DNA from 2 places in the Bacillus mojavensis genome. Region 2 is predicted to be linked to the other one. Evidence: riboswitches for the same ligand, from Rfam matches in the RefSeq annotation. Region 2 holds a riboswitch; the other holds the start of a gene.
The links. A riboswitch is a leader RNA that binds a small molecule or an ion and turns the genes downstream of it on or off. The one in region 2 is predicted to bind cyclic di-AMP.
Positions count from the first base shown of each region.

Region 1: linked by a shared signal. The riboswitch ahead of ktrA (potassium uptake protein KtrA) and the one ahead of kimA (potassium transporter KimA) in region 2 are both predicted to bind cyclic di-AMP.

Region 1 is NZ_CP051464.1:2,971,500-2,982,128, reverse strand. Features, by position in the region: gene HC660_RS15680 (AI-2E family transporter) at 1-510, shown strand, start outside; gene HC660_RS15675 (undecaprenyl-diphosphate phosphatase) at 602-1,432, shown strand; tRNA gene HC660_RS15670 (tRNA-Ala) at 1,540-1,612, shown strand; gene HC660_RS15665 (cysteine dioxygenase) at 1,844-2,329, opposite strand; gene HC660_RS15660 (MFS transporter) at 2,860-4,422, shown strand; gene HC660_RS15655 (exo-glucosaminidase LytG) at 4,572-5,420, shown strand; gene HC660_RS15650 (YiaA/YiaB family inner membrane protein) at 5,528-5,791, shown strand; gene ktrB (Ktr system potassium transporter KtrB) at 5,828-7,165, opposite strand; gene ktrA (potassium uptake protein KtrA) at 7,172-7,840, opposite strand; cyclic di-AMP (ydaO/yuaA leader) riboswitch at 7,912-8,061, opposite strand; gene bslA (biofilm surface layer hydrophobin BslA) at 8,218-8,763, opposite strand; gene cudC (transcriptional regulator GbsR) at 8,972-9,514, opposite strand; gene betB (betaine-aldehyde dehydrogenase) at 9,715-10,629, shown strand, end outside.
Region 2 is NZ_CP051464.1:482,433-493,061, forward strand. Features, by position in the region: gene HC660_RS02435 (cellulose biosynthesis cyclic di-GMP-binding regulatory protein BcsB) at 1-1,752, shown strand, start outside; cyclic di-AMP (ydaO/yuaA leader) riboswitch at 1,888-2,032, shown strand; gene kimA (potassium transporter KimA) at 2,222-4,045, shown strand; gene HC660_RS02445 (NUDIX hydrolase) at 4,101-4,553, shown strand; gene HC660_RS02450 (pyruvate oxidase) at 4,616-6,340, shown strand; gene HC660_RS02455 (hypothetical protein) at 6,544-6,813, opposite strand; gene HC660_RS02460 (Nramp family divalent metal transporter) at 6,921-8,198, opposite strand; gene HC660_RS02465 (GlsB/YeaQ/YmgE family stress response membrane protein) at 8,431-8,688, opposite strand; gene HC660_RS02470 (DUF2188 domain-containing protein) at 8,766-9,218, opposite strand; gene HC660_RS02475 (EcsC family protein) at 9,336-10,154, shown strand; gene gsiB (glucose starvation-inducible protein GsiB) at 10,284-10,629, shown strand, end outside.

The sequences.
Region 1 (10,629 bases), 1.5 Mb from region 2:
TACACGGTATTAAGCGAAATGAATCATCGGCTGAGTTCTTATATCAGAGGACAGGTCATTGTCAGCTTCTGCATTGGATTTTTGCTGTTTATCGGCTATTTGATCATCGGACTGGATTACGCTTCGTTACTTGCCGTTATTGCGGCTTGTACAAGCATCGTGCCGTATTTAGGGCCGACAATCGCCATTACACCTGCGATTATTATCGCTATTGTGACATCGCCTCTGATGCTGCTCAAGCTCGTGATCGTTTGGACGATTGTTCAGCTTATTGAAGGGAAACTGATCTCCCCGCAAATTATGGGGAAAAACCTTCATATCCACCCAATCACCATTATTTTTCTGCTGTTAACTGCAGGCAAGCTGTTTGGTGTTATCGGAATTATTCTTGCCATTCCGGGTTATGCGGTTACCAAAGTCATTACGACACATTTATTTGACTGGTTTAAAATGCAGTCGCATCTATACGATGAAGAAAAAAATGAAAATGCAAAGAGTCATAAAGCATAAATTTCATTTATAGTTATATAAGACGGGCTTTCCATTTATGGAAGGCTCCCGTTATGTAAAAAATAAATGTCTAATGGGGAGAATTAAAATCATGACTCTATGGGAATTGTTTGTAGCTGCCATTTTAGGAATCGTAGAAGGGTTAACAGAGTACGCGCCGGTTTCTTCGACAGGACATATGATTATAGTGGACGATATCTGGCTTAAATCAGGCAGTCTCATGTCTGAGGAAGCTGCCAACTCATTTAAAGTTGTCATTCAACTTGGCTCTATTTTAGCGGTTGCCATCGTGTTTAAAGACAGGATTTTAAATTTGCTTGGCTTGAAAAAAAATATCACGAGTGACCAAGAGCATGGTCACAAGTTAAGCATTGCCCAAATCGCAGTAGGGCTTGTGCCGGCCGCGGTTCTCGGCTTTTTGTTTGAGGATTATATTGATGAATATTTATTTTCAGTCCGCACCGTGGCCATCGGCCTCATTGCCGGGGCAGTTTTAATGCTTGCGGCCGATTGGATTAATAAACGGAAAGAAACGACAGACACCCTAGACCGTATTTCATATAAGCAGGCAATCGGTGTCGGTTTATTCCAATGTCTTGCCCTTTGGCCGGGTTTCTCACGCTCCGGTTCAACCATTTCCGGCGGCGTTATTCTCGGATTGAATCACCGTGCGGCAGCCGATTTCACATTTATTATGGCAATGCCGATTATGATGGGAGCCAGCACCTTAAGCCTAGTGAAGCATTGGGACAGCTTAAGCTCAGATTTGATGCCATTTTTTATCGTCGGCTTTATCTGTGCCTTTGTTGTCGCGCTGTTTGTGGTCCGTTTCTTCCTAAGACTGATTAACAAAATCAAACTTGTTCCGTTTGCAATCTACCGAATCATTCTCGGCGTCATTTTGCTTTTGTTTATGATGTGAATCGAAAAATAAGGCTCTGGAAAGGGCCTTATTTTTTTCTGTCAATTAGAAAGGAACAGCTTGTTTTTCAAAAAAAAATCATCTATAATAAACATGACGTTACATACGGGGCCATAGCTCAGCTGGGAGAGCGCTACGCTGGCAGCGTAGAGGTCAGGGGTTCGAGCCCCCTTGGCTCCATACCTGTAAACCCTTATTCTATAAGGGTTTTTTTGTTTTTAATGGAAAGGTTTCATTCTGAACTCTTCTGTTGATCCAAATTCAAATATCCCCAGAAGCATTTCATTTTTAGTATATAAGGGGCGTATACATCTCTAACGATAAAGTCAGGTATTTCCTTCGTTAGGCTCCTGGGTTTGTTTTGAAAAATGACTGATAACAACTAATCAAGTAAAGCAGTTCACCTGTAAATCATGAATTTTCCAATACACCACTTTGTTCTTTAAAGACCGTCATGTCTTCCAAAGGGGGTGAGTACACATGAAGAGACACCATCCGTTCGGAAGTAGGATTGGACATTTTGTGAATTAACCCTTTCGTTGAAATAAGACATTCTCCTTTGTGGACAAAATATGAATTGGAGAGTTCTGCATGATCGCCGGTTGAGCGATAAATAGAATTGAGAAGTTTTCCTTCTAACACCATTGCACAACCAATGGATTGGCCATGATCGTGGACTGCTGTCTCCTTGTTTGGGGGAATGTGAATCAAGATCATTTCTAATTGATTGTTTCTATAAATGGCATTTCGGCCGTAAGCGTACTGGTCTGGCTCCTTTATATATCGTTGACTTAATTCTGACGCGTTTGGAATTTGTTTTAAAGAAGCTGCCAAATCTTTAACCGACGGATTTTTTAAGCCGCTAAACATTTCTTCGATATACTCATACAGTTCCATTCGTTTTTACCTCCCGGATCATTTAAATTGACTAGCATTGGTATTTCGCAGATTAGTTCATGGTATTTACCCATATGCAATTTAGAGGCGGCAAACGCCTAGTGAACAAAGAAAATTGTGCGGTCCATCTTATTCGAGTTTATTAGTTGGAATTTTGATAAAAACAGTGAATTGAAAGGTGCCGTCATGACCTAAGACGAAGACTGGAAGGATTTTCCGGTGAACTTTTAAAACGGCCTACTTTGAATCGCTTGAGGGAGCAAGCAGGGACTCATAAGTCACGATACCGTGCAAAAGGTGTTCAGGCTTTTGTTTTGTGCTTGAAATATGCGCCATTGACAAAACACAATCGATTTGGAATAATGTTTGAGTATATGCTCATTTTTTCACATATTATCATAAAATCATATCATTTCCCGTGATGGGGAGAGAACCAGAATAAAAGCTAATGGCATTCCAAAATCTATTAGCTTCTTTTGTATTCAAAAAAAGAAGTGTTCTTATGTATTCATACAGGAAGGAATGACAACATGAAGACAAAACACTATTGGGTGATTTCTTTGCTCGCTGTTTTAGCGGTCGGGCCGGGATTGATGTCTAACACGGCATTGTCGTCAGTTCAAGGCCTTGTTCAGAAGACGGTTGGAACAAGTGCCTTCACATCAGTAAATCCAATATTGATCGGCAATATGGCCTTCGCTTTATTAGTTCCGGCAGGGCCGCTGCTAAGGAAAAAATTCGGCGCCCGTCCGATCTATCTGGCTTCATTACCCGTTTTTATACTTGGCTCACTGCTCTTCGCATTTTCAAGCGATATTGCATGGATGGCGGCAGGACGCTTTTTACAGGGAGCGGCTACAGGTGTCATGCTGATGATTATGATTCCGATGCTTGTTCTGTCATTTCCGATTGAACGCCGGAATTACGCATTACTGGTGCTTATCGGCGGGTTCTATGGCTCTGTTATTATCGGTTCGATTTTAGGAACGATCGCGTTGAGCTACGGCCACTGGAGATGGCTGTTTTTTACCTTTGGCACACTGTCTTTGATCGGCATCGCAGTGAGTTATTTCTTTCTCTATGATGAGCATCATGGGGTAGTAGAAAAGGAACAGTCATCACTCGACAGAGCAGGAATCATTTTATCTGTATGTGTGGCCGCAGCCTCAGCGTTTACATTTATTATTCTGCAAAAATGGGGCTTGTCATCAGGTTATGTACGGGCTGGTTTTGGGGTTGCTTTATGTTTGCTCATCATACTGTTATTTGTAGAATATAAGGTAAAAAACCCTTTCATCTCTATTAAACAGATGCTGCTGCCTAAACCTGTGCTCGGTTTATTTATCATAGCGGCAGGAACGATTACGGTAGCTGTCAGCCTGGCAGCTTTTCAAGGCTTGCTTCGTCAAATGTATGATATTTCCCGAGATCATCTCATTCTTTTAAACATGACTCTATTGATCGGAGTGGCCATCGCGGCTATTGCGAGTGCTCTGTTATATGATAAAGTCGGACCAGGGATACTGGGGATTATAGGTTCTCTCATTCTCGTTTTTGTGAATGTTCAATGGCTTCATATGCAGTATCAATCATCTCTCTATGTGTTTGCGGCGCTGTTCATTATGCTGGCAGCAGGAACCGGTCTGACGGTCGCAGCAGGACTAATGGGAGCCGCTATGGGCGGCCCGCTTCCTGATTTGGTCAAAAGAATGACAGCTGTTCAGTTTTTAAGATTGTTTATCTATATGGGTGTGCCTATCCTGATCGGCTATTTCACGAAAAAGGATGCTGCCAGACAAAATGGATCAATGCAGGATGCGATGATGACTGCCTATCATGATCTCTTTTTGATTTCTTTTATCCTGAGCGTGCTGCTCGTTTGTTTATCGTTTTGTATGAACGCCACAGGTATGGGACACAAGCTGGCTCATAAGCCTCATGATAAAGGAAAACCAGCTCCGGAAAAACCAGCTGTTTCCGCACATGGATTGACAAAGGCTGCCGTAAAATCTCATAAAGTCATACATGATCAAGAATATCGTGATGCGCTCAGACATTTTAAACAGCACGGTCTTTCAAAAATAGATACTTGATCACTGCCTTTCCCTTGATGGGAAAGGCTTTTTGTGTACTCTCTCTCAAACTTTATCCCTAAAGAATTGAAAAATATTAGAAGTACAAGTAAAATTCTTAAAGGTAGATACTTTACACTCGTAATCTTTTAAATCGAAGGAAGGTTTTCATGGCCCGTAAAAAACTGAAAAAACGTAGACTCTTGATCTCTCTATTTTTCGTTGTATCGATTCCGCTAGCCTTGTTTGTTTTAGCGACAACTCTTTCAAAGCCAATTGAAACAGCCAAAGAACCGGAAGAAATTGATGAACAGCAAGTATTTATTGACAGCCTTTCCGGACATGCTCAAATTTTATATGAAAAATATCATGTTCTTCCCAGCATAACGATTGCTCAGGCCATACTCGAATCTGACTGGGGAAACAGCGAGCTTGCCTCTAAAGCCAACAACCTGTTTGGTGTAAAAGGAAATTATAAAGGACATCACGTCACCATGGAAACAGATGAATTTGAAAAAGGGGAAAGAAAAACGATCCGCGCGAAATTCCGCAAATACAGCACGTTTTTTGAATCAATGGATGATCACGCCAAATTATTTGTCCAAGGCACATCGTGGAATAAAAAGAAGTATAAGCCGGTGCTTGAAGCTGAGGATTATAAAGAAGCGGCAGGCGCTCTTCAAACATCAGGTTATGCCACAGACCCGGACTATGCTGGCAAAATCAGTGCCATTGTGGAAAAGTATGATTTAGATAAATACGATGAGGTGAATCCATCTCTGAAAGCTGTGGATTTAAAAGGGGCCATCAAAGACAGCGCCGTTCAAGATGTATGGTCTAAGCCTTCTACTGATGAACAATCCATTAAGCTGACCTCTGCGCAATCTTACGTTGGTAAAGATATAAAAGTTGTATCTAAAAAACAGAAAGGCCAGTCCGTATGGTACCAATTCCAAGTCAATAATAAACTGGTCGGCTGGATTGATGACTCAGCTGTTGAAATAAAGGAAGCAACCTGAGCCGTTTTTCCTGGTATTTTTATTTTTTTGTTCCATTCAGGGGAATTTGAGGTATAATATTCCACGGAAGTTATCACTTAATAACTATGCTTCAGGAGGGAACAAAGGTGCAGAAATATAGACGGAGAAACACGGTTGCCTTTACTGTATTAGCTTATTTCACTTTTTTTGCGGGAGTATTTTTGTTTTGTATTGGACTCTATAACGCTGATAATCTCGAACTCAATGAAAAAGGCTACTACATTGCAGTGATGATCCTTGTTGCGGTCGGCGCGATCCTTACACAAAAAGTGACGCGTGATAACGCGGAAGATAATGATATCATCGCGGAGCAGGAAAAAAGACAAAATCAATCTCATATTGAATCATAAAAAATCCGGCATGTAATATGCCGGATTTTTTTAACATCACCCAGTAAACACCTCGCCGTCAGGGTAACGAATATTTGATTTTTCTGTTTTCGCAAATGAAAAAACAAACGTCAACGGACCGATTCTTCCGATGAACATAATCGCAATAATGATGCATTTCCCCGCTGTTGTCAGTTCGGGAGTCAGCCCCATTGTCAGTCCGACCGTTCCGAAGGCGGAAAAGGTTTCAAAAACAATCTGGATAAACGGCGCTTGTTCTGTAATGGTCAGGACAAAAATGCCTATAAAGACGATGAACAAGCTGATAACACTGACTGCTAAGGCCTTAACGATGATCGGATATTTTATGGTACGGCGGAAAATAACTGTTTCTTTCTGCCCTCTTAAATAAGCGATGACAGACATTAAAATCACAATGAAAGTAGTCAGCTTAATACCGCTCGCCGTTGAGGCGCTTCCTGCTCCAATAAACATCAACAACAGGACAAATACAATGGTGCCTTCTCTCATGCTGCCAAAGTCCACAGAGTTGAAGCCCGCGGTTCTCGGCGTCACTGCCTGAAAATACGAAGCCCACAGTTTATCTGGTAAATGCAAGGAACCAAGCGTGCCGGGGTTGCTGTACTCTAAAATAAAGATGATCAGCGTAGCAGCAATATTTAAAATGAACGTTCCCGCAAGCATCAGTTTCGTATGTAATGAAAAGGCTTTGAAACGCCGATTTTTCAGGATGTCAAAAAGCACCGTAAACCCGATTCCCCCTGTGATAAATAAGAAAGTAATGACAAGGTTGACTGTAGGATCACCAACGTAGCTCATTAAATTATCCGGCCACAAAGAAAAACCGGCATTGTTAAAAGCGGATATCGCGTGAAACAGACTGGCAAACAATCCCGACGCCCAGCCATACTGGGGCACAAGCCGGATGGATAAGATCAGTGCGGCGATCAATTCGATACTGATTGAAAACAGAAACAGGACTTTGACAAGGCCTATCACGCCGCCGATTGTCGGCTGGTTTAAGGCCTCCCGGACCAGCATTCGTTCTTTCAATCCGATTTTTTTTCCTAAAATCATGACGATCAGAACAGCAAATGTCATAAAGCCAAGCCCGCCGACTTGAATCAGACCCATGATGACAGTTTGCCCGAACACCGTAAATTCTGTCCCCGTGTCAACAACTGCAAGCCCGGTAACAGTTGTGGCAGAAGCCGCTGTAAAAAGAGCATCTATCCATGACAACGGCTTCGCAGTAGAAATCGGGAGCTTTAACAAAAGAGAGCCGATAATAATAGTAAGAAAAAAACCAATCGCAAGCACTTGCGGGGGAGAAAAACGAACCCACTTGATTACAGTTTCCTTATGAAGTCTCACCTTTGTCTACATCCCTTCGTTTTCGAAGCGTTTAATATCCTTTTTATGACCCATCATCACCAGGCAGTCTTGTTCGTAAATCATCTCTTCCGGTGCAGGAGAAAGGCGAACATCTCCATTATGTTTAATTGCCAGGATGGTACATCCGTATTTCGCTCTAACATTCAGATCATGAATGGATTTGGAATTCAGTTTTCGTGTTGCCAGCAGCTCAACAATACTGTAATCATCGGATAAGTCGATATAATTCAAGACATTTTCATCAGAGAGACTTTGTGCGATTTTAACGCCCATATCCTTTTCCGGATGAATAATGCGGTCGGCGCCGATTTTTTCCAGCACCTTATGGTGATAATAATTTTGAGCCTTCACCCAAATATTTGGAATGTGAAGCTCTTTCAATAGCAAAGTGGTCAGTGTGCTCGCTTGAATATTCGCCCCAATAGCAACAACGACATATTCGAAATTACGAATTCCCAGTGAAAGCAATTCGTTTTCTTCAGTGGCATTGGCAATGACCGCATGGGTTGCGTAGGAAGCGAAGGCATTGACCTTTTCTTCATTAATATCAATGGCAAGGACCTCATGGCCCATTCTGTGAAGCTCTTTGCAAATGCTTCCCCCGAACCGTCCAAGCCCGATTACGGCAAATTGCTTGTTTTTTATTCTTCCCAATGTTCAAGACTCCCTTAATAAAATTAGCGTTTTGAAGTAAAAAAGACCATTACAAAGAATGGTCACAATAGACCTCCTCTCTGTATACGCCTACGAGGTTAGCTGTCGGATTAGGGATTCAGAGTACCCCTTCTTACTAAGTAAGATTCACCCCAAGGCCGTTTTGTGAAACAGCCAATCATTGGTTTCCCCGTTCGTTTTTGATTAAGCGGTAAAAGAGACTTTATGAAATTGAACACTCAAGAATTTACTCCTGTTTCTAGTGTTTGTCAATTTAAATTTAAAACAAGTGAAAAGATAGCTGGAAATAGAGGGAAAAGCGGGAGAAAGAAGTCAATAAACGTAAAAAAGACCGGCACAAAGCCGGCCCTCTGGGATTACTTACAGCCGCATGGCTGAGTCGGAGGTGTGCTGCGCTTAGCCACATCGATGCTGGCTTCCGCGTAAAATTTATTTCCGATGCTCAGTGATTTGTTTTCTGCACGGAAAGTATATGTACCAGCGGCAGGAAGTGTTTTGTTATTCAGTTTTAACTTAAATTCACCAGCGCCTAATAAATCAAGAGCCAGAGGTACTCTTACTGTTTTACCGTTATTGAGGATTTGTGTTTCGCGCAATGCATTTCCGTTCATCGTATCTTTTGTATTTGCTGTAAATCCGCTTGGCAATGTAAATTCCATTACGCCAAGGCTGAGAAGCGTGTTTGGACGGTATGTCAATTCGATATCAGAGAAAGACCATTCTGTTTTGCTCGTTCCTGTAATTGTTGCAAACAATGAAGCTGATGATTGAGTTCTCATCGTAGACTCAGTATGAGCAGAAGATGACTTAGATTCAGCTGCAAATGAAGCTGAAGGTGCAGAAACGAGTAAACCGAGACTTAATACACTGATAGCTAAAGAAGATAATAACTTGCGTTTCATAACAAAAATTCCCCCTAATAAGTGATAAAGATTAAAGGCCTGCCTCTGCTTTTCCACCTCCTCTTAAAGGCCAAATACAAATTTTACCTACATAAAATTACCATCAAATAAAATGGAAGTAAATGGGGTGTTTTTCCTGTATTTTTAAAATTTGTAGTAATTAAAGTGAAAAAACAAAAAAACGTCCGGTTTTCCAGACGTTTCTTAATTATTTTGTTTCAATTGGTATAAATTTAAAAATCTCTCCGCTCTGCACTGATTCAGCAAGACGTTTCAGCCAATCGTAGTAGGCTTTAGAACTTTCCAGCTGCTCGTATAAACGCTGCGCTTCATTCTTCATTTCCTCACTGAGCGTTTCCTTTTGCAATACCTCTTGTAAATCAGCCTGAGCCTCCTCAATTGCTGATACATTCACCTGAACTTCCCGTTCCCATTTTGGCGGAAAGAAATTTGTGAAAAATTTAAAGAAATCTTTTTCGGCTACAAATGTGTGCTTGCGGATGCCTCGGTGAAATGTCTTTTTCACGACATTTAAATCCTGCAGCTTTTTGACACCTGTACTCATACTGGGCTTGCTCATTTGCAGCTCCTCCCGCATTTCGTCAAGCGTCATCTCGTCCCGCATGTACATCGTTCCATATAATATCCCGACACTTCGGGTAATTCCGTAAAGATCCATTGTTTCAGCAATGGAGTCAATAACAAGATCCCGTGCCTGTTCTATAGCTGCAAATTCTGGATTTTCATCCATACTGACCCTCTTTTCCTTTAGAAAATTAAATTCGTTAAGTCATTTCTTTATGTTCTTTATCTTAACGAAACCTAGAGAAAAGTCAAAACGAAAAATCACAATTAGGGCTTTGACAGTTTAAAAACCATATGTTAGATTAAGGTTGTTAAAAACATTAAATTTTTATTTAACAAACTTTATTTTCGTCAAGGAGGACTTAGATGAGTCAAACATTATACATTGACGGTGAATGGATCAGTGCCGAAAAAGGGCAGGTCCGCAGTATTATTAATCCATTTAATCAAGAAGAAATTGCAACAGTTAGCGAGGGCGGACGTGAGGATGCCGTTAAAGCAATTGCTGCCGCACGAAAAGCTTTTGACACAGGAGAATGGCCTTCTCTTTCAGGGCTTGAACGCGGAAAAATAGTTCTGAAAATTGCGGAATTAATCAGACGCGATCTAGACGAGCTGGCCGAGCTCGAATCCCTTGATACGGGAAAAACACTTGAGGAAAGCAAAGCCGATATGGACGATATCGCCAATGTTTTTCAGTATTATGCTGGTCTGGCAGATAAAGATGGAGGAGAGATCATCTCATCTCCAATCCCTGATTCAGAAAGCAAAATCATCAGGGAGCCAATTGGCGTATGCGGACAAATCACGCCGTGGAATTATCCGCTTCTGCAAGCAAGCTGGAAAATCGCCCCGGCTTTAGCGGCAGGCAATACAATTGTCATGAAGCCGAGTGAGATCACACCGCTGACGACAATGAAAGTCTTTAAGCTGATGGAGGAAGCCGGAGTTCCAAAAGGTGTCGCAAACCTTGTGTTGGGACCGGGCGCCACAGTGGGTGATGAGCTTGCTGTAAACAAAGACGTTGACTTAATTTCGTTTACAGGCGGAATTGAAACAGGCAAAAAAATCATGCGGGCGGCAAGCGGCAACGTCAAAAAAATCGCGCTTGAGCTTGGAGGGAAAAATCCAAATATCGTTTTCAAAGACGCAGACCTGGAAGTCGCGGTTGATCAGGCGCTAAACGCTGTATTTTTCCACGCCGGCCAAGTATGCTCCGCCGGGTCCCGATTGCTTGTAGAAGAAGACATTCATGATCAATTTTTAGCAGAGCTTGTCAAA
Region 2 (10,629 bases):
ACCAAAAGCCAGTCCGCCCAAGGCTACCACAGCATATCACTGAAATTTTACGGCGTCATGAAAGAGGGCGTCTGCGTCAGACAGGATACGTCCGGCAACTGGATCAAAATTTTTCCGGACAGCCGCCTGACACTGGCGGACAGCAGCGAAGCGAAGGGAACGTCACTTGAACATTACCCATACCCATTTGCCCAATCGGGTAATACAGCGGAAGAGACTGCTATTGTCATTCCGGATAACCCGACTTCGGCAGAAATTGAAGCGGCTGTCAAAACAGAAGGATACCTGAAAACTGCGGACAGCAGTGTCAGCATTTCGTTTGTGAAGGAATCTGAAGTGAAGCAAATCGACAAGCCGACCATTTTCATCGGTGTGGACAAGCATTGGAACGGCAAGGTGAAAAAGCTGATCAAACAAGCCGGCTTACAGGCAAAGGGAGAAACACTTCTGCTTGCGGAGCGCGTGCTGAAAGCGCAAGGCAAGCAGCAGCCGGTTCTGTTTGCTCAAGCGGCATCTGATGATGTGCTCTCAGAAAAAATCAGCGTCATCACTGATCAGACTTACACCGGCCAGCTAAGCGGAGAAACACTTTCTATTGGCAAGCTTCACAAGTCTGAAAAGCAGGAAAGCAATAAGCTGACCCTTGAGAAATTTGGGGCAGAAGATATGACTATTGGAGCTGACAAAACATCTTCAGCGCATTATTTTTATCCGGCTTCGGCGGTGATAGATCAAAACCAATCAGCCAAGCTGTCGCTTAAGCTAAAGAAATCGGAAACGATTCAAGCAGCCGCCGCAGAAAGCGATTCATCTTCTCAAGCAGCAGAGCTGAAGGTCCTAATCAACGGGCAGCCGCATTCGGTCCGCCTCAATGAATTAGGAAAAGAAGATAAAAACGGATACTATCATGTCACGCTGAAAGTAGACCCTAAGCTGCTGCAGAAAAACCGCTACATTGATATGCAGTTTATCACCACGGGCTTAAAGGAAGACAATCCTTGCAATACAACTGACGAAGAGAAATGGGTCTTTATTGATAAAAGCAGCACATTGTCTTACACCGTCAAAGGCACAGCTCCGTCAGCGAATTTTCAGGAGTGGCCGCTTCCTTACGCCGGAAATCAGGAACAGGCAACACTGATTGTGCTTCCTGACAGTGTGAGCCAACCTAAGCTTAAAGAGCTTTCTCTCGTTACTGATTCCTTCGGAAGCGAAGCCCAGCAATCATTTACAGTAAAGAAAGCATCTGAAGTCAAAGCGGATGACGCGAAAGGCCGGAACTTAATTTTCATCGGCGGTGTCAGCCAGTTCTCTCTTTTGAAAGAGAAATCTTCTGATCTGCTCGTGCCTCAAGCGAAAAACGGCTCGTTTGACGTGTCGGGCTTTGAAATGCTGAACGAGACAACGAAACAAGTGGCATTTACCCAGGCGTCTTTATGGGATGCAAATTATACGATGGCTGTTTTTGCGCCGCTGAAAGAAAATGGTGCAGCCGTCACAAAAGAAATGATCAGCTTTTTGAACAGCAATGATGACACGGCGACCGTCATCAATGAAACAAACAGCCAGCAGGTGTTTACAAACCACCAGCAGCTCAAATCGGAAACAAACAGTTCTGAAGCAGAAAAAACAACCCAAGATCAAGGCCAAAAACTGCTGTATATCGGCGTGCTGGCTCTCATTATGGTGATTGCGGCATGCTTCATTTGGGTCACCGTTAGACGAAGAAAAAGAAAGATAGATAGAGAATAAGACAGAGGCTGATATCAGCCTCTGTTTTTTTAATTTGGTTCAAATTTTCCATTTGTGGAACCTGTCATTTTATTTTTTTCTCAGGGCCGATAAGCCTCTTTACAACATACGTAAACGGGAGTATGATCTCTTTTAGAAAACAAATCGCTTAATCTGAAAACAGAGCGGGGGACCCATTTTGGCGGCATTTTGCCGCTCGGGGTGAATCCTTTTTAGGTAGGGCAAACTCTCATATGCCCGAATCCGTCAGCTAACCTCGTAAGCGTTCATGAGAGGAGATGAATGAAACCTGTGTTCGATGTTAAGGCACAGGGGCATCCGTTTGCCTCTGTGTTTTTTGCTGTTCAATTTTCAGAATGTAAATCGCATACAGAGACATCATAGCAGAAAGGACTATTATAAAATGTGAGAACAGATGCGGATGTTTTATTGTTTTAATGAAAAATGAAATTAAAAGGGGAAGACATCGATGTATCATTCAATCAAACGTTTTTTGATTGGGAAACCGTTAAAATCACAAGCAGCAGGAGAACAAAAACTGACAAAATTAAAGGCACTTGCCATGCTTTCCTCAGATGCTTTATCATCTGTCGCTTACGGAACGGAACAAATTCTTATCATATTGGCGGCGGTAAGCGCTGCTGCATTTTGGTATTCCATTCCGATAGCGGTCGGCGTACTCATTTTGCTGCTCGCGCTGATTCTCTCATACAGGCAAATTATTTACGCTTATCCGCAGGGCGGCGGGGCGTATGTTGTATCAAAAGAAAACCTCGGCGAAAAGCCCGGGCTGATTGCAGGCGGTTCATTGCTCGTCGATTATATATTAACTGTAGCAGTAAGTATTTCCGCAGGAACGGACGCCATCACCTCGGCGTTCCCGGCACTGCATGATTATCATATACCCATTGCTGTTTTGCTGGTTTTAGTGATTATGATTTTAAATCTGCGGGGGCTGTCAGAATCAGCATCAATACTTGCCTACCCGGTCTATCTGTTTGTGGCGGCTCTTTTCATCCTGATTGCCGTCGGTTTATTTAAGCTTATGACAGGGCAAATAGATCAGCCTGTCCACCATACACCGATCGGCACACCGGTAGCCGGCATTACGTTGTTTTTGTTGCTAAAGGCTTTTTCATCCGGCTGCTCCGCGCTTACCGGAGTTGAAGCGATCTCCAACGCGATTCCAGCCTTCAAAAACCCGCCTGCGCGAAACGCGGCGAGAACGTTGGCTATGATGGGGATCTTGCTTGCGGTTCTGTTTGCCGGTATCACAGTACTTGCATACGGTTACGGGACGGCTCCGAAACCGAATGAAACGGTCATTTCACAAATTGCGTCGGATACCTTCGGAAGAAATGTGTTTTACTATGTCATTCAGGGTGTGACATCGTTAATTTTGGTCCTTGCGGCGAATACGGGCTTTTCAGCTTTCCCGCAGCTTGCCTTCAACTTGGCGAGAGACCAGTACATGCCGCGCATGTTTACAGTAAGAGGCGACCGCTTAGGCTTCTCGAACGGAATTATCTTTTTAGGCGTTGCCTCAATTGTGCTGATTCTGTTATTTGGAGGGCAGACGGAGCACTTAATTCCGCTATACGCGGTTGGTGTGTTTATTCCATTTACGCTTTCGCAAACAGGAATGTGCATCAAATGGATCAAACAAAAACCAAAAGGCTGGATTGGAAAAATGCTGATCAACTCCTGCGGCGCATTGATATCGTTTATGGTTCTGTCCATCCTGTTTGTCACGAAGTTTAATGTCGTATGGCCTGTTTTGATCTTTATGCCGATCGTCGTTTTTTTGTTTTTCGCGATTAAGAATCACTATACGGCTGTCGGTGAGCAGCTTCGTATCGTAAACAAACAGCCGGAAGAAATCAAAGGTACGGTCGTGATTGTGCCTGTAGCGGGTGTCACGACCGTCGTGCAAAAATCCATTCAATACGCAAAGTCACTGTCAGATCAGGTCATTGCCGTTCACGTATCGTTTGACAGAGAACAGGAAAAGAAAGTGGAAAAACGCTGGGAAGAGCTGGATAATGGAGTGCGTCTTGTCACGCTTCACTCTTCGTACAGAAGCCTGATCCATCCGTTTGATAAGTTCTTGGAAACTGTTGAAGCAAAAGCAAAGAAGAAACAGTTTTCTGTCATGGTGCTGTTCCCGCAGTTTATAACAAAAAAACGCTGGCACACCATTCTGCACAACCAGTCAGCCTTCCTGCTGAGAGTCCGGCTGTTCTGGAAGAAGGACATAATCGTTGCCACATTGCCGTATCATTTTAAAAAGTAAGCAGCTAAGACCAAGGGACATCCCTTGGTCTTTTTTAAATAAAGGGGGAATGGCGGTGTATACGGAAGGGGCATTTGTTATAGTGACAAACGCAAAGCGGCAAATTCTGCTGGTCAAACGGAAAGACGTTCCTTTATGGGATTTGCCGGGCGGACGGGTTGAATCAGGAGAAACCCCGGAGGCAGCGGCGATCCGTGAGGTAATGGAAGAAACGGGATATCTGATAGAGCTTTCCGGGAAATTGGGTGTCTATCAAAGACCTAAGTTTCAGGACGAACAGCATGTGTTTGCAGGGAACATAACAGGCGGACAAGCGATAGAAAACGGCATGGAAACGGCCGGGCTGAAGTGGTTTTCGCCGGAGCGTCTGCCGCTTTTGATGGTGCCAAACCGGAAAATGCAAATCAGAGATTTTCTAAACGGTGCCGCGGGCATCAAGAGTACCGTCAAGGACAACAGCTTTTTGGCGGCTCTAGACCTGTTCAGAAGGAAATACAGCAAGCGATAGTTGCCTCCGGGTTTTAAACGGCTCCCCCTGTGGTATTGAAAAAGGAAAAAGGAGGATACGGCATGGCACACAAAACAGCAGGACAAACAATGACAGAACTGCTTGAACAATGGGGAGTTGATCATGTTTACGGCATCCCCGGAGACAGCATTAACGAATTTATTGAGGAACTGAGACACGAAAGAAATCAATTGGAATTCATCCAAACCCGCCATGAAGAGGTGGCAGCGCTGGCAGCCGCGGCTGAGGCAAAACTCACCGGCAAGATCGGTGTCTGCCTGTCAATTGCAGGGCCGGGTGCGGTGCACTTATTGAACGGTTTATACGATGCAAAAGCGGACGGCGCCCCTGTGCTTGCGATTGCAGGTCAGGTTTCCTCAGGCGAAGTCGGGCGGGACTACTTTCAGGAAATTAAGCTTGAGCAAATGTTTGAAGACGTGGCAGTGTTTAACAGGGAGGTACATAGCGCGGAGTCACTGCCGGATCTGTTGAATCAGGCGATCCGCACTGCCTACAGCAAAAAAGGCGTTGCGGTATTAAGTGTGTCAGATGATTTGTTTGCGGAGAAAATCAAACGGGAACCCGTTTATACATCACCGTTGTATATTGAAGGGAATCTTGAACCGAAAAAAGAACAGCTTGTGACATGCGCGCAATACATTAACAATGCGAAAAAGCCGATCATTTTGGCGGGACAGGGAATGAAAAAGGCAAAGCGGGAGCTGCTGGAATTTGCGGATAAAGCAGCGGCGCCGATCGTCGTCACGCTCCCCGCAAAAGGCGTTGTTCCCGATAAGCACCCGCACTTTCTCGGTAACCTTGGGCAGATTGGGACAAAACCGGCCTATGAGGCAATGGAAGAATGCGATTTGTTAATCATGCTCGGCACCTCGTTCCCGTATCGTGATTACTTGCCGGAAGACACACCGGCAATCCAACTTGACTCAGACCCGGCGAAAATCGGCAAACGATATCCGGTAACAGCGGGGCTTGTCTGTGACTCGGCTCTCGGTCTGCGTGAACTGACGGAGTATATTGAACGGAAGGAAGACAGAAGATTCCTAAATGCCTGCACTGAACATATGCAGCATTGGTGGAACGAAATCGAAAAAGATGAAACTGAGGCGACAACACCGCTTAAACCCCAGCAGGTCATCGCGCGTCTTCAGGAAGCAGCAGCAGACGACGCGGTGCTGTCAGTAGATGTCGGCACTGTCACCGTCTGGATGGCGCGGCATTTCAAAATGAACGCGAACCAGGATTTCATCGTTTCCAGCTGGCTTGCGACAATGGGCTGCGGCCTGCCGGGAGCTATAGCGGCGAGCTTGTCTGAACCGGAGCGCCAGGCCATCGCAGTCTGCGGTGACGGGGGATTTTCCATGGTCATGCAGGATCTCCCGACCGCGGTCAAATACAAGCTCCCGATTACGGTCGTTATTTTAAACAATGAAAATCTCGGCATGATTGAATATGAACAACAGGTCAAAGGCAACATTGACTATGTCACAAAACTTCAGAATGTTGACTATGCCGCATTTGCAGAGAGCTGCGGAGCAAAAGGCATCAAGGTGACCAGAGCGGAAGAGCTTGCGCCGGCCTTTCATGAGGCGCTACACTCCGATCAGCCGGTCGTTGTTGACGTAATGATCGGAAATGAACCGCCGCTGCCCGGCAAGATCACCTACGGACAGGCAAAAGGCTTCAGCAAATACATGCTGAAAAACTTCTTCGAAAATCAAAAAATCGAAATGCCGTCATTAAAGAAAAGCTTAAAACGGTTATTCTAAAAAAACAGGGGCGAGGCCCCTGTTTTTTGGATTTTATTGAATCATAAAATTGGTGGTTTGAACCTTTAAAATGACTCGTATACTTATTGGGATCAACATTTTCGCCGTGCCCAAAACGGACACAAGGACAAATGCATCTGCTTTGAAAAAGATCAGCGCATTTGTCCTTGTCTGTTTCATTCAAAATTAATGTCTTTATATGCTTATTTCCCTTTTTTCGAAAGTCCGAAAAAGAAAGGAAATGCAGAACCAACCAATAAAGTGCCGAATAAAAACATGCCGCCGATAAACACGTGAAAATTAGCGCCACCGGCTGTAAAAGCGGTAATTAAGGAAATGATACTGAGCACCACCATGGCGATGCCAGGCGCGATCCTCATTTTTTTACCTGTTGATTTATAAGCGATAACAGAACATAAAATTCCGATAACAATAGGGACAATCCATAAATAAAACAGAATAAATACTGACATTATCAAAACTCCGATTTTTTCTTCTATCATAACAAATTTCTGTAAAAAATGATATCAATGAGCTTTGAAGCCAAAATAAAAAACCGGCTCTATCAGCCGGTTTTTTTCTAACGAAACGTATCGACGATCAAAAACACATTCAAAGCAACAATCAGTACAGCGATCAGCCAAGAAACAACTGTTACCCATTTGGCATTGATCAGTGAACCCATAATCCGCTTATTGCTTGTGAACATAATAAGCGGAATTAAGGCAAAGGCAATGCCGAAGGAAAGAACCACCTGGCTCAGCACAAGAGCCGACGTCGGATTGACGCCTGATGCGATGATCAAGATTGGCGGAATGATTGTGATGAACCGCCGTACATACAGCGGGATGCGGTAATTGATAAATCCCTGCATAATCACATCGCCTGAAAGTGTTCCGACAGACGAACTGGATAGGCCCGCAACCAGTAGGCCGATTCCGAATAGCACGGCTGAAACAGGACTGACAAGATGACCGAACTGCTGAAACGCGACATCAAGATCCTCGACAAACAGCCCGTTTTTGAAGAATAATGCGGCAGCCACAATCAGCATACTCGCATTAATAGCCCCTGCAATCAGCATCGCTATTAAAATATCAATAAATTCAAATCTGAAGATTTTTTTCCGTTCGGCATCTGTTTTGCCGACAACCCGCCGCTGTGTGAGGGCAGAGTGTAAATAAATGGCGTGCGGCATAACGGTTGCGCCGAGAATCCCTGCGGCAAGAAGAACGCTGTCGGTCCCGTGAAATGTCGGAACGAAAAGCCCCTTCATCACTGAGACGGCATCCGGCTTTGCGAAAAAGGTCTGCAGCGCAAAGGCGATGACCACTACAAACAGCATGCCGGCAATACCGGCTTCAAGTGAACGATAACCGCGGCGCTGAAGCTCCAAAATCGCGAAAGAGCCGATCGCCGCAATAATAGACGCTTCGAGCATCGGGATGCCGAACAGCAAATACAGTCCCAGCGCCGCTCCGATAAATTCTGCCAGATCAGTCGCGATAATGACGAGCTCGCCTTGAATCCATAAGCCGATGGAAACGGGCTTAGGAAATTCCTCACGAGCGACCTCAGGCAGGTTTTTGCCTGTCGCGATACCGAGTTTGGCGGAGAGTGATTGGATCAAGAGCGCCATGATATTAGAAAATAAAATCACCCATAGCAGCATATATCCATATTTAGAACCGGCTGATATATTTGTTGCGAAGTTACCGGGATCGATATAGGCAATAGCTGCAATAAACGCCGGGCCTAAAAAAGGCAGTAGTCCTCTGAATCCTCTGCTTTTCCCGTCAAGCGCATCTTGGACTGCTTTGGAACGGGGAGATTGTGCTGTGATGTCCTTATTCATCATGTACTCACCTGAATTCTAATTGTTTTTGCCATACAACAAAGAGTTTCCTTAAACCAAATTATTTTATCTACATCATATGACCATCCCGATTTCTTGTCAACCAATGATGATCAAAATCACTTCTTAAATTTTTCCCTGTTATGTAACATGATATGTAGGGCATCTGATAAGGGTCCATACATAAAAAGACATCGTTTCTGTATGAAACGATGCCTCCTGAATAATCTAACATTTAGGCTTCCTTCCGCAATCCGCGGAATACGAGGCTCAGTAAGAATACGAAGATCGCTGCCCCGATAATTGCCGGAATAATGGCAAATCCTGCAAGGCTCGGTCCCCAAGTTCCGAGTAGGCCATGCCCGATCCATGCACCGATCAGACCTGCAATCATCGAACCGAAGATTCCTCCAGGCATGCGATTGCCGACGATGGCACTTCCGATTAGTCCAATTAAGATAGCAATAACTAATGAAACCAAAAAGCTAAGCATGATATTCACCTCTCCTTAATGATTTATATATCAATAGCCGTTCTAGACAGATCCGAAACGTACAAAAGCACATTTGCTTATGAGTCTGTTTTTATCTTTCTCTGCACACTGCCGTCAGCCAAATGAACAATTACGTCAGTGCCTTTATGCTCAGCAATTTCCTTTGCCCTTTCAATTGCTTCCGTTTTTGTCTCCTTGATTTCAGATACACGTTTGGCATCCTCAGCTTTGACGGCCCAGCCATTTTTATGCTTAATGACATGTTCCGCTTTATTCATCAGCTCGGGTCTGGCGTCATCGTTTGCCTCCTCATCGCGTTCTGTTTCATCATCATGTTTAAGAAAGTCGTCAATTTCTTTTTTTGAGGCGTTTTCAGCCCATTCCTTTGCTTTGCTCGTCGCAATCGGAATGGCGCGTCCGTCCTCATAGCCTTCATCAATCATGGCATTCGCAATTTCAATCGCCTTTTTCTTCACAGGCTTCTCGAGATTTTTCAGTGAAGCGGGGTAATCCTTCATAGACCAAGGCATTTCCATCACTCCTTTTGCTTTTATAAAAAGGGTACCCGCAGGTGAAAAATAAAAACGTTTTAGAGAAAAATGAAGGTATACTATATAGTAGAAAAACGGAAGGGAAGTGCGAGTTGGGTGACAACAGAACGAAAAGAAGACTTACATCAGCAATTAAAAGAAATAGAGAAATGGGAAAAGGAGCAGCAAAAAGTCTGGTTTTGGGAAAAACTCAGCCGTCTCCCGTTTCAGCTGCTGGACAAGCTGACGCCGGAATTCATTCAGAAAAAGATCGGCAAGCTTTTGGATGAGGTGGGCACCTTTGTTCAGACTGGAGGACAGTACCTGACATCGGAAAAACAGATTATCAAAACGTTTCAAAAGAAACTGCCCGAGCAAACCTTTGAATCACTGGAGGACGTACAGAAAGCGCCTCTGGCTGTTATGGATGATGTTGCTGAAGCGATGGGCAAAAACCGAATCAATGCTGCAACCGTTCAGGGAGCGACCACGGGTGTGGGCGGCGTATTTACACTGGCGGCAGACATTCCGGCTGTGCTCGGTTTATCATTAAAAACGCTGCAGGATATCGCAGTGGCCTATGGCTATAATCCAAAGGAGAAAAAAGAGCGTGTCTTCATCGTAAAATGTTTGCAGCTTACTTCAGCAGATGTTGTCGGTAAAAGATCCATTCTGAAAGAATTAAAAGACTATGATCAGGACCGTACATATAAGAATGTCGCTTCCCAAGTCCAAGGCTGGCGGGAAGTGGTTTTAGGCTACCGTGACACCTTTGGCTGGAAAAAGCTTTTTCAAATGGTGCCGGTCGCGGGAATGGTCTTTGGCGCGGCAGCCAATCGCTCGACATTAAATGACATTACCGAAACAGGCATGATGCTCTATAAAAAGCGGCGCATCCTCGAGCGGCTCAAAGAAACAGCACAGAATCATGAATAGAAGAAAAGCAGACGGGCACCGCATTCCGTCTGCTTTTTTCAGTCAAAACACACTCAATGTGTTTTGTTTGTTTAAAAGAAATGACAGGGGGAAAACAACAACCAACACCAATTAAAGGAGGAATTCAAAATGGCACAAGATAACAAAATGAGCAGAGAAGAAGCAGGTAGAAAAGGCGGAGAAACGACTAGCAAAAACCATGATAAAGAATTCTATCAAGAGATTGGTCAAAAAGGCGGAGAAGCCACTAGCAAAAACCATGACAAAGAATTCTATCAGGAAATCGGCGAAAAAGGCGGAGAAGCCACAAGCAAGAATCATGACAAAGAGTTCTATCAAGAGATCGGTGAAAAAGGCGGAGAAGCCACTAGTGAAAATCATGACAAAGAATTCTATCAAGAAATCGGCCGTAAAGGCGGAGAAGCGACAAGCAAAAATCATGATAAGGAATTCTACCAAGAAATTGGCTCAAAAG